DNA from 3 places in the Lysinibacillus sp. FSL M8-0337 genome. Region 1 is predicted to be linked to each of the others. Evidence: riboswitches for the same ligand, from Rfam matches in the RefSeq annotation. Region 1 holds a riboswitch; each other region holds the start of a gene.

What was found. Region 1 has a riboswitch for S-adenosylmethionine ahead of MKY08_RS17835 (methionine ABC transporter ATP-binding protein). Riboswitches for the same ligand answer to the same signal wherever they lie in the genome.
Region 2: it holds a riboswitch for S-adenosylmethionine, as region 1 does, so the genes downstream of both, MKY08_RS19690 (bifunctional homocysteine S-methyltransferase/methylenetetrahydrofolate reductase) here and MKY08_RS17835 (methionine ABC transporter ATP-binding protein) in region 1, are expected to answer to the same signal.
Region 3: it holds a riboswitch for S-adenosylmethionine, as region 1 does, so the genes downstream of both, MKY08_RS01665 (O-acetylhomoserine aminocarboxypropyltransferase/cysteine synthase family protein) here and MKY08_RS17835 (methionine ABC transporter ATP-binding protein) in region 1, are expected to answer to the same signal.

Annotation. Positions count from the first base shown of each region.
Region 1 is NZ_CP151996.1:3,647,858-3,652,107, forward strand. It holds gene MKY08_RS17825 (MetQ/NlpA family ABC transporter substrate-binding protein) at 1-671, opposite strand, end outside; gene MKY08_RS17830 (methionine ABC transporter permease) at 739-1,407, opposite strand; gene MKY08_RS17835 (methionine ABC transporter ATP-binding protein) at 1,397-2,425, opposite strand; SAM riboswitch class I at 2,509-2,613, opposite strand; gene MKY08_RS17840 (thioredoxin family protein) at 2,670-2,981, opposite strand; gene MKY08_RS17845 (hypothetical protein) at 2,996-3,337, opposite strand; gene gcvH (glycine cleavage system protein GcvH) at 3,536-3,916, opposite strand; gene MKY08_RS17855 (arsenate reductase family protein) at 3,998-4,250, opposite strand, start outside.
Region 2 is NZ_CP151996.1:4,047,055-4,051,304, reverse strand. It holds gene MKY08_RS19700 (globin-coupled sensor protein) at 1-303, shown strand, start outside; gene MKY08_RS19695 (protoporphyrinogen oxidase) at 448-1,836, shown strand; SAM riboswitch class I at 1,962-2,061, shown strand; gene MKY08_RS19690 (bifunctional homocysteine S-methyltransferase/methylenetetrahydrofolate reductase) at 2,152-3,999, shown strand; gene metH (methionine synthase) at 3,992-4,250, shown strand, end outside.
Region 3 is NZ_CP151996.1:346,664-350,913, forward strand. It holds gene MKY08_RS01655 (acetyl-CoA hydrolase/transferase family protein) at 1-458, shown strand, start outside; gene MKY08_RS01660 (glycerol-3-phosphate acyltransferase) at 519-1,148, opposite strand; SAM riboswitch class I at 1,304-1,417, shown strand; gene MKY08_RS01665 (O-acetylhomoserine aminocarboxypropyltransferase/cysteine synthase family protein) at 1,531-2,832, shown strand; gene MKY08_RS01670 (hypothetical protein) at 3,230-3,616, shown strand; gene MKY08_RS01675 (homoserine dehydrogenase) at 4,026-4,250, shown strand, end outside.

The DNA.
Region 1 (4,250 bases):
CCATTATCGATTGCGTAGTTAGAGTTGATAAGGACTGCGTCGCCTTCTTCATTTTCAAACATTTGAACAAGTAGTTCTGGTGCAGTATTCGCATCAAATTTAAAGTCTTTCGGATTATCTACAATATCTTTAATTTCAGCTGCAGTTTTATCGATACCATCTTTTAATTTAATTAAGCCTTTCGCTTCTAATAATGACAGCATACGACCATGGTCTGAAACAGAATTAGATAATAAGATTGTTGCACCTTTCGGAAGGTCTTCAAGAGTTTTATATTTTTTAGAGTAAATACCGATTGGCTCGATATGTACACCGCCAGCATTTACAAAGTCATAGCCATTATCTTTAATTTGTAAATTTAAATAAGGGATATGTTGGAAATAGTTTGCATCGATTGTTCCTGAATCTAAATCTTGGTTTGGTAATACATAATCTTGGTATGTTTCGATTTCTAAGTCAATGCCTTCTTTAGCTAAAATCGGTTTTGCTTTTTCTAAAATAACTGCGTGAGGTGTGTTAGAAGCACCTATTTTTAATGTTACTTTTTCTTCAGTTTTTGCACTGTCGTCTGCCTTATCTCCAGAGCCTGCTTCATCTTTGTTACCAGCACCACAAGCTGCTAAAGCTAGTACAAGTACTGATAAAAATAATCCTGCTAATAACTTCTTCATTTGTCTACACTCCCTTTATTTTGTTCAAACCATAATATGTTAGCGGTAAATAACCGGTATAACCTTTTTAACGTTTGTCTGTTTTCGAAGTAATCATATCGCCAATCCATTGGATGATAAATACGACTACTAAGATCAAAATAGTTGCCATTAATGTCACATCTTGGCGATTACGTTGGAAGCCATCTAAAAAGGCTAAGTTTCCTAGACCGCCAGCACCAATAATACCAGCCATCGCCGTATAGCCAACAAGGGCAACAGCCGTTACCGTAATCCCAGAAATAAGTGCTGGTAATGATTCTGGAATTAGTACTTTCCATATAATTGTGGACGTTTTAGCACCCATTGAGCGAGCTGCTTCTATAACGCCCTTATCAATTTCTCGTAGTGCAATTAATACCATTCGGGCATAGAATGGTGCTGCACCAATAATAAGTGCTGGTAAAGCTGCATCTGCTCCACGGATTGTCCCAAGTAAAAACTTTGTAAACGGTATTAGTAAAATAATTAACACGATAAATGGTATCGAACGGAATATATTGACGATCGACCCCGTTAAAAAGTTAACGATTTTATTTGCCCATAATTGGTTTGGGCTCGTTAAAAAGAGGATAATACCAATGGCTAAACCAAGTATGAATGTGATGACCGTTGAAATAGTGGTCATATAAAGTGTTTCGTATGTGGCAGACCACATTTTTTCCCAGTCGACATTCGGAAAGAGACTAGTTAGCATTTGCAATCACCTCCGTTTGTACTTCAACTGTATTCAAATAATTTAATGCAGCTGCTACATTTGTCTCTGAGCCATCAATTTGCACAACAAGTGTGCCGTATGCGCCGTTTTTAGTTTGTGAGATATTACCATGAACAATACTAATTTCTACATCAAACTGCTTCACTAAATGCGATATTACGGGTTGCTCGGTTTTTTCTCCTACAAAGACAAGTTTAACCAGTTGTCCTGTAGGATAATTTGCTCTAAGCTGTGCAACAGTCTCTTGCGTTTCCTTCGTATCAGTAATTTGAGAGACGAATTTTTTTGTAATAGCCGCTTGAGGTGCTTGGAACACTTGCAATACTTCTCCGCGTTCTACAATTTCTCCAGCCTCCATCACCGCCACGCGATGACAAATTTTGCGAATAACATGCATTTCATGCGTAATTAACACAATGGTTAAGCCTAATCGTTCATTAATATCAACAAGTAAATCGAGAATTGCATCTGTAGTTTCTGGATCAAGTGCAGATGTAGCTTCGTCACATAACAATACTTCAGGATTATTGGCAAGTGCTCGCGCTATACCAACCCGTTGCTTTTGACCACCTGATAGCTGTGATGGGTACGCTTTTTCGCGACCTTCTAAGCCAACGAGTGCAATTAGTTCTTTCACACGTGCTTCTCGCTCACGCTTAGAAACACCTGCAATTTCTAGTGGAAAGGCAATGTTTTCTGCCACTGTTCGAGACCAAAGTAAGTTAAAATGTTGGAAAATCATACTTACCTTTTGTCTAGCATCACGGAGCTTTTGCCCCTTAATAGATGAAAATTCTTGGTTGTTGACCTTCACTGTACCTGTCGTAGGTTTTTCTAAACCGTTTAATAAACGAATCATCGTACTTTTACCAGCACCACTGTAGCCGATAATGCCAAAAATTTCACCTTTGTTAATCGAAAGATTTACATCTTTGACAGCAGTCAATTCGCCATTTGCGGTTTTGTATTTCTTCGTAATATTTTGAAGCTGTATCATAGCGAATACTCCTTTTCTCATATAGAAAACCCCTTCTCTCAAGACAAGTAGAAGGGGTCACGTACTTTATACGCTAAACCGTTCTCTCATCTTTCAAAGATAAATCTTTGGGTGATTTGGCACCTTTTCACAAATGTGATGGTTGCCGGGCTTCATAGGGCACTTCCCTCCGCCGCTCTTTATAAGAGTTCGATATATTTAATAGTTTTTTAATATATTTGTTACTTTACCACGCTAGCAAAGTTCAGTCAATTGGTTTTTTTAACAATTCGTATAAAAATGGTACGGATTGAAAGGCATAAATCTTATCAATAACCTTTCCACCATCGCTAACGAGTAAACAAGGTACACTTTCAATTTGAAAATCAAAAGCTATTTGTTCTAGAAAATTGATGTTTGCCTTGCCTATTTTTACCTCTGGTAGTAACTGTTCAATGATATTCATCATTTTGGATGCAACGGCACAAGTTCCGCACATCGGTGTATATAAATAAAAGGCAGTTTTGTCTCCAGACTTTACAGCCGTTTCCCACTGCTCTTTTGACCATTCTTCCATGATTTCACGCAACCTTACAAAATATATTCATTATGGATTGAAAAATGTGCGCGCAATAAAATCGTCGCTAGCACTTTCCTCGGTGTTGTTTCTACTTCTTTATATGTTGGCATTGTCCGTAAATGCTCAGCCTCTGGATAATGTCTATCCATTAATGCTCGTAGTTTATCGCCCGATGTATCCGCATCAAAAAATGTATAGAGCTCACAGCCCTCATATGGGTCGAGTAATTCTTCTAATTGATGCACACCAATTGTACCATTTGTACAAAGGATTGTAACATCTTCACTCAGAATAGGTTCAATTTGAAGCTTATCCGAACGGCCTTCCACGATTAAACATTTCCCTTCGAACATAACGCCACCCCCATTTAGACAGTTATCTACTACAGCATACCATTTGAATAACCGAATTTCATACTATTGCATCGCAATTTCTGGCGTTTCCATGATAACTTATTGAGCTAGCAATTCCTATGATGCGCCGAAAAACTGTAGCATGATATAATAAAAAACGCCGGCAAATTTTCCGACGTTTTTCTATTACAGGCTTGTTTATTCTGCAATCAATTTTTCGTATTGCTCAGCTGTCATAAGGTTTTCAATCTCTGATGCATCAGCAGGCTCTACAACGATCATCCATGCTTTTTCATATGGTGATTCATTTACGAATTCTGGGCTATCTTCTAAGTCTGCATTTACTTCAACTACAGTACCTGAAATTGGTGCGTAAAGTTCAGAAACAGTTTTTACTGATTCTACACTTCCGAATGGATCATCTGTTTTAATTTCATCGCCAACTTGTGGAAGCTCAACGAAAACGATATCTCCTAGTTCTGATTGTGCGAAGTGAGAAATACCGATACGTACTTTACCATCTTCTAATTTTACCCATTCGTGTTCTTCAGAGTAACGTAAGTCTTTAGGTGTGCTCATGCCAAAAACCCCTCCATAAATATGTAATATATTCACTATCAGTGTGCCATACTTCTATCATAAAAACAAGGATAAAAGCAGTTATTTCCAAGCTTGCTCAAATTCTGTTTCTTTAAAACCTAACGTTACTTTTTTTCCATCTGTCACGATTGGTCGTTTCATTAGCATACCATCTGACGCAAGCAGTGTAAGTTGCTCATCTTCCGGCATTTCCGCCAATTTATCCTTCAATCCAAGTTCACGGTATTTCATGCCAGAAGTGTTAAAAAACTTCTTCAGTGGTAACCCGCTCGCTTGCCAATATTGCTTTAATTGTTCTTTCGTAGGTGCTTGT
Region 2 (4,250 bases), 400 kb from region 1:
ACAAAAGAATCTGTTACATCCGTTGCAAAATTATTAGAAAAAACAACAGAGCGAACGTCTAAACTGGCATATTCGCTTAGTAATATTCAGACAGAGGTTGCTTCAGGTGAGGAGAATATGGCTCAAACTGAAGGACAGTTTAACAAAATATTAGATGCGATGACAGAAGCTAAGTGTCAAAATGACCTTATGGAAAAAGAGGTTCAGGCCGTTGTTCAGGTCCTTCATGAGCTTGGGCAAGCATTTAATGAGGTAACAAATTCAGCTGACAAATTAGCAAATGTCGCACAAAACTTAAACTAGGTGTCAGGCACTCAAACAATTTGAAATTGTTTGAGTGCCTGACACTTTATAGTGTTGCTAAATTTGTAATGGGTTGAACGTAATTGTTTGTGAAAAAAGTTTATACTAATAAGGAGAGAAATAACGAATTAGGGGCGATACTTCATGAAAACAATAGTTGTATTAGGTGGCGGCATTACTGGTTTATGTACGATGCATTATTTACAGCGCCAAGTATTGCAGAAAAACATAGATGTCAAACTAGTGCTTGTTGAGAAAAATCCATACTTAGGCGGTAAGTTACATTCCGCTTATGAGCAAGGCTTCATTATGGAAACGGGTGCTGACTCAATTGTGGCTCGTCATAAAGGGGTCATGGAGCTGGTGCAGGAGCTTAATTTTGAACAGGAGCTAGTGTACAACGAAACAGGGATATCTTATATCTATACAAACGACGAATTACATGCAATACCCGCTGATTCAACATTCGGTATTCCAATGAGTTTAGCGTCTCTTGAAGCAAGTACGCTAGTATCAGAAGCTGGTAAACAAATAGCATTGCAAGATTTAACAATGCCGAATAAAAGCTTTACTAAGGACAGCTCAATCGGTGAGTTTTTAACATATTACTTAGGGGAAGAACTTGTACAAAATCAAATTGCACCAGTATTAGCTGGGGTATACTCGGGTGACCTCCATCAACTGTCGATAGCTTCTACCTTACCGTACATAATCGACTATAAAAATGAGTACGGTAGTATTATTAAAGGTTTTGAGGCAAATCGCGAACAATTCGTGAAAGCTTCCAACAAAAAGTTTATTTCGTTTAAACAGGGCTTATCGTCACTTATCAATCGTCTTGAAGAAACGTTAACAAATGTAGAAATTATTAAAGGCGTAGCAACAACCAATGTAAAAAAACAGGAAAAACATTATACAATCACATTAGCAGATGGGAGGAAGTTTGAGGCTGAGCACGTAGTATTAGCACTGCCAAATGAAGCCGTACAGAGCTTATTACAGGACCCATCTTTGAATCGCTATTTTAAAGAATTTACTACAGCCTCTGCCATCACCATATACTTAGGCTTTGATGTACCGGATGCAGTGCTACCAGCAGATGGGACAGGCTTTATTGTGTCACATAACTCGAATGTACAATGCAATGCCGCAACATGGACAAGCCGAAAATGGAAACATACATCTGCTAATAGTAAATTGCTTGTGCGCCTCTTTTATAAAAGCATTAACCCTGCATACGAAACATTACGTATGATGACAGATGAAGAATTGACAGCTGTAGCATTAGAGGATGTAAAGAAAAGCTTAGGCATTGATGAAAAACCAATGGTTGTAAATGTAGCCAAGTGGATCGATCAAATGCCAAAATACGATTTGGCACATCATGAGGCGTTGAAAGGCTTAACAGCGGAGCTTGCAGAACGGTATCCCAACTTATCGATAGCAGGTTGCTCATATTTCGGGGTAGGTATTGGTGCTTGTATTCAAAATGGTAAAAAAATAGGCGAAGCGCTTGCGGAAAAACTAGAATAACAGTGAAGTTAAAACTAAAATAATATTTTTTTCGGGAGAAATCTCCTTTGTTAAGTGAAATAGTCTTGACTCTATCGTCTGTAAACGATATGATTCTTTTAATTATTTGAAAAATTCATACTACATTCTTATCAAGAGAAGCAGAGGGACTGGCCCTATGAAGCTTCAGCAACCAACTTATGTCAGGTGCTAAATCCAGAAGACCTTTTTGGTCGAAGATGAGAAGGAACAACAATTGCGATTCGTTAAAGCCTTCTTTTTTGTAAAAGAAGGCTTTTTATATTTTGGATACAAGGAAAGAGAGGGCTACGATTTATGGGATTGCTAGAAAAGTTAAAAACACATGTGCTTACCGCGGATGGAGCCATTGGTACTGTATTATATGGCTACGGCTTAGAGTACTGTCATGAGGAAATGAATGTACAGAGACCGGAGTTAATTGAAAAAATTCATAGAGAATATATAGCTGCTGGTGCAGATGTCATTCAGACCAATACTTACGGTGCAAATGCGATTAAATTAGCACGTTACGGCTTAGAATCACGGGTTCAACAATTTAATGAAGCGGCAATCACGATTGCAAAACGAGCGGCAGCTGATGGCGGGCAATTTGTTTTAGGGACAATTGGGGGCATCCGTGGCATTCGTAAAAGTGATGCTACATTAGAGGAAATATTATTGACTGTTGAAGAACAAGCAAATGTGTTACTTGCAGGCAATCCTGATGGTCTTTTACTTGAAACGTATTATGATTTTGAAGAGTTAAGTGCAACATTAAAAATGTTACGTGGTAAAACAGAGCTACCAATTATTGCACAAGTATCCATGCATGAGCCGGGTGTGTTGCAAAATGGAATGACGTTAAATCAAGCATTACATGAGTTACAAGCTCTTGGTGCAGATGTAGTAGGCGTCAATTGCCGTTTAGGTCCCCATCATACAATTCAAGCATTTGAAGGTGTGGAGATTCCTGATAAAGCATTTATGTCAGCATATCCAAATGCGTCGCTACTAGATTTAGAGGATGGGCGTGTCGTGTATGAGTCAGAAGCTGATTATTTTGGACGTGCAGCAGTTGCATTGCGTGACCAAGGTGTTCGTTTAATCGGTGGATGTTGTGGTACAACACCTAAGCATATAGCAGCTGCGAAGAAATATTTAGAAGAGTTAACGCCTGTTGAAGCAAAGTATACGAAACCTGAAAAAGTAGAGATTGTACGGGAAGCGGAACCTGCGACATATGAACCGCTACATGAAAAGGTGAAGCGCGAACGCTCGGTTATCGTAGAGTTAGATACTCCGAGACATCTAGAAATTGATGGTTTTATTCAAGGGGCAAAAAAATTATACGACGCAGGCGCAGATGTCGTGATGATGGCTGATAATTCGCTTGCATCTCCCCGCATTAGTAATGTCGCTATGGGTGCGCTATTAAAGGAAACACATGGTGTACGACCGTTGACGCATATTACGTGCCGTGACCGTAACTTAATTGGCCTACAGTCCCATTTAATGGGGTTAAATGCACTTGGCATTCATGATGTTTTAGCGGTTACTGGAGATCCCACAAAGGTAGGAGACTTCCCAGGTGCCACAAGTGTTTATGATGTTTCATCCATGGAGCTTATTCAATTAATTAAACAGTTAAATGAGGGGATATCATTTTCTGGTAAGCCACTTCGTAAGAAAGCAAACTTTTCTGTTGCGGCAGCATTTAACCCGAATGTTCGTGTATTAGATCGGGCAGTAGCTCGCTTAGAGAAAAAAATCGAACATGGTGCAGATTACTTTATTTCACAACCTGTTTATACAAAAGAGAAAATTGTAGAAATTTATGAGGCAACAAAGCATTTAGATGCTCCAATTTATATCGGTATTATGCCAGTAACGAGCTATAAGAGCGCCGAGTTTTTACACCATGAAGTACCAGGGATTAAATTATCAGACGATGCACTATCACGTATGAAGGCGTGTGGTGAAGATAAAGAACGTTCAACATTAGAAGGGATTGCAATTGCCAAAGAGTTAGTAGAAGTAGCGGCAGAATATTTCAATGGTATTTATTTAATTACACCGTTTTTACGCTATGATATGACGCTTGAATTAATGAAATTTATCGGACAATTGGATGAACAGAAAAAAGGAGTAAGTATAGATGGCTAAGCACTTGATTGAAGAGCAACTAGAGAAACGAATTTTAATTCTGGATGGCGCAATGGGTACAATGCTTCAAAATGAAAACTTATCAGCAGAAGATTTTGGTGGTGAGGAGCTTGATGGTTGTAACGAGAATCTTGTATTAACGAGACCCGATGTGCTTGAAAAGGTTCATCGAAAATATTTAGAAGCTGGTGCGGATATCATTTGTACAAATACGTTTGGCGGTACACCTCTCGTATTAAACGAATATAATC
Region 3 (4,250 bases), 1.3 Mb from region 1:
TTTCTGTAAATACAGCGCTTGAGCTAGATATTTATGGGAATGTAAATTCAACTCATGTTTCTGGCACACGAATGATGAATGGGATTGGTGGTTCTGGTGATTTTGCTCGTAATGCCCGGTTAGGTATTTTTGTGACGAAATCGTATGCAAAAGGCGGTAAAATTTCTAGTATCGTACCAATGGTTTCGCATGTAGACCATACAGAACATGATGTAGATATTATTGTCACAGAACAAGGTGTTGCAGACTTGCGTGGTTTAGCACCGAAAGAGCGTGTAGGTCGTATTATTGAAAACTGTGCGCATCCAGATTATAAGGATCAATTATGGGCGTACTTTAACGAAGCGAACGAGGCAACAGGCGGACACCATACACCACATATTTTAGAAAAAGCGCTTTCTTGGCATGTCAATTTAGCTAAGAACGGTACAATGCAAGATCCATCATTTGCAAAATAATGATATAAAAAAGCCTTGAGAGTTTGTTTGTTGTCTCTCAAGGCTTTGATTTGTTTAAATTTATTTTTTAAAGGCAGATGTTACTTTAGGCTCTGTCCCTTGGATAAGCCGTTTAATATTTTCAATATGCAACATGAGCGCGATACCAAAAAGAACAATTGAAATCATTGTTGGTCCAACCCCAGGTATCCATAAGTAAGTTGCTGTACAAAAAACAATATAAAATACAAGCACACCAATGATTAAATAATTTGTTGTTAAAGATAAAATGACAAATAACATAAGTGCAAATAATGCAATTTTCCAATCAATAGCGAGCAATATGCCTATGATTGATGCAGTTCCTTTCCCGCCTTTGAAGCCCATATGGAACGGGAAGTTATGACCTAGTATTACACTAGCAGCTATTGCATAGGTTAATAACCACATTTGTACTTCAGTAAATTGTGAAGCATTGGAGGAAAAGTAGTAAAGTGCGCATAGCACGGCAGCAACTCCTTTACCTATATCTATAAGTGCTACTAATATGCCGTATTTCCATCCAAGAGAAAGCGTTGCGTTTGAGGCACCCGCATTGCCATGGCCAGTCTTTTTTAAATCTACTCCAGAAAGAAACTGTGCCACTTTAGAGCCATGAATACAGCCGATTAGATAACCAATAATAATAAAAATAATCATGGCTTTTACCATAAAAATACTCCTTTCAAACTATATTTTTATATAGTGTATGTGTTCTTATTACGTAAAGGAGCAGACAGAAGTTTCAGAAAAAAATAAATTTTACTGTTGACAGAAAAAAAGTCTATGTTTATACTGTGTAACAACGATGGAAATTGAATCACATACTCTTATCAAGAGCGGCGGAGGGATAGGCCCTATGATGCCCGGCAACCAGTGAGTGACGAACTTGCTAAGGTGCTAATTCCTACAGATTCTTACTTGGATCTGGCAGATAAGGGGAGGAAAACTTGCAACCGCAACCCTCTTCTTAACTGAAGGGGGTTTTTGTTTTCTCACATAAATCCTCCTCATCTCCGGTACCATCGTAAAACCCATTTAGGAGGAAGAAAACATGTCGAATTTTAAACCAGAAACTTTACTATTACACGGTGGCCAAGAGCCAGACCCAGTGACAGGCTCCCGAACTGTACCGGTGTACCGTTCAACAGCTTTCGTATTTAAAGACACTGCTCATGCGCAACGTCTTTTCGCTTTAGAAGAAGCGGGCAATATTTATACACGTATTACAAATCCAACTGTAGATGTTTTTGAAAAACGCGTCGCTTTATTGGAGGGCGGTACAGCAGCAGTAGCACTTTCATCAGGTGCAGCAGCTATCGCATTTTCAATTTTAAATCTTGCAGGAGCAGGGGATGAAATCGTAGCAGCAAGTTCTTTATACGGAGGAACATATAACTTATTAGCAAATACACTACCAAACTACGGTATTAAAACAATTTTCGTAGATGAAACAAATCCTGAGAATTTCCGATCTGCCATTAATGAAAAGACAAAAGCAGTGTTCGCTGAAATTTACGGAAACCCAAGCTTAAAAGTGCTAGATGTAGAGGCAGTAGCTACAATTGCACATGACAACGGTTTACCTTTAATTATTGATAGCACTTTTGCTTCACCATATGGCTCAACACCAATCGACTTCGGTGCAGATATCGTCGTTCACTCAGCGACAAAATGGATTGGCGGACACGGTACAACTTTAGGCGGTGTAGTTGTGGATGCAGGGAAATTTGATTGGACTCAAGGTAGATTCCCAGGATTTACAGAACCTGACGCATCTTATCACGGATTACGATACGGTATTGATACTGCAGCGGCTGCATTTGCCACAAAACTGCGCGTGCAATTACTACGTGATTTTGGACCAACATTAAGTGCAGATGCTGCATTTAACTTATTACAAGGTTTAGAAACGCTCCATTTGCGAATTCCTAAACATAATGAAAATGCCTTAGCAGTTGCAGAATATTTACGTAACCACCCATCTGTGGAGTATGTAAACTATAATGGATTAGAAGATTTTGCTACACATGATTTAGCGAAGAAATATTTGAAAAATGGCTTCGGTTCAGTGCTTACATTTGGCATTAAAGGTGGACGAGAAGCAGGCCGTCAATTAATAGACAGCGTAAAATTATTTTCACACGTAGCAAATGTAGGCGATGCAAAATCACTAATTATTCACCCAGCGTCTACAACTCATCAACAATTATCTGCTGAGGAATTAATCCAAACTGGTGTTTCCGAGTCGCTCATTCGCTTATCAATTGGTTTAGAGGCAATTGAGGATATTATTGCAGATTTAGAACAAGCTATTGCACAAGTAACAACAACTGAACAAAAAGTAGAAGCATAACTATTAAGATAGCCAATGATTTATGTTGTAGCGTTTACGTATTTTCTCATTCGAAATGCCTCATTTGGTAATGCGTATAACGTTGCGACATTCATCCTTACCTCATTCGGTGAGTTTTCTGAAATTTTTTATAAATAATACCTAGTAATTTTATAAGCATTGTTGACTTGGTTAAAACCATGCTGTATACTAGGGATTAAGTAAAACGTTCGAAAGGCTACCAACCTTGAACAAAGTGATGATGTTACTAAACTTTCACCGCCATTCATTAGGCGAAAACAGCTAATTTGTTTTCATAAGTGCTCCCCCACTTTTGAATATATATATGAAAGGGGGTAGCTACCTAGCCAGTAGCTACTCTCGCTTTCCATAACTGATCGAAAAAGGAGTGTTAACAATGGGAAATATTTATCGTGCACAAAATGTAACTGCTTATCTTATATATGAATTAAATGAAAGCCATCATTTTGTAAATAATATGGCCATTCAATACTTACTTTCGACAGTTGAATCAAAATGGCAACAAACTTTTGGACATAGTGCTTTTGAAGAAATCGTATATGCTAAAGAAGAAGGCTATACAGTAAAAGAAGTTTTTGAAGAGTATAAAGTTCATGGTACAAACCATATTACGCTACCTGCGACAGAGTATTACTTACAATACGGGTCATTTCAACTAATCGAGCGCACATATGCCATACCGAACTTTACACAGGAAGAAATCAAACTAGTACAATCAGCTTTAGCACAATATCGTTATCGATTATTTTTACTAGCAAGTTAACTTTCCCTTATATTTTTTAGCTCATTCTCTACTGCTATAGGGAATGAGCTTTTTGTTGTGCTAAGTTTTTTTGAATTTGTTTCGACTTTTCAAGACAGCCATTCTATAAGTAGTATCTTCGTACATATATAATAGAAGAAAGGCATTTTTTTTTATAAAAGAATCGTCAATATTTGTTCAAAAATTATAGATTTATTAAAAAAACGTATAATAAAGGCAATGAAACCGATTTCTTTTGCACGCCTAGAGAAAACAAATGTCCATCCTAGAAAGATTTTTCTTGTGCAATGGATTTATTTGCGTTACAATTTTCTTTAGGTTAAATTTTGAATTATTTGAATATGTGCTTGTAGGCACAAACTTTATATAGAGAGAAAACTGGAGAAATGTACGTTGGAGGGAATCAAGTATGGCAACTATAAAGGCAGCGATCTTAGGATTTGGAACTGTAGGTCAAGGAATTTATCATATTTTAAATGAAAAGCGTGAAGAGCTAAAACATAAATTAGGCATTGAGTTAGAAGTAGCAAAAATATTAGTAACGGATGCTAGTCGTGAACGTGTTCCGGGCACAGCACATTTAATGACAACGAGTATGGATGAAGTGTTGGCAGAGCCTGGCATGCAAGTTGTA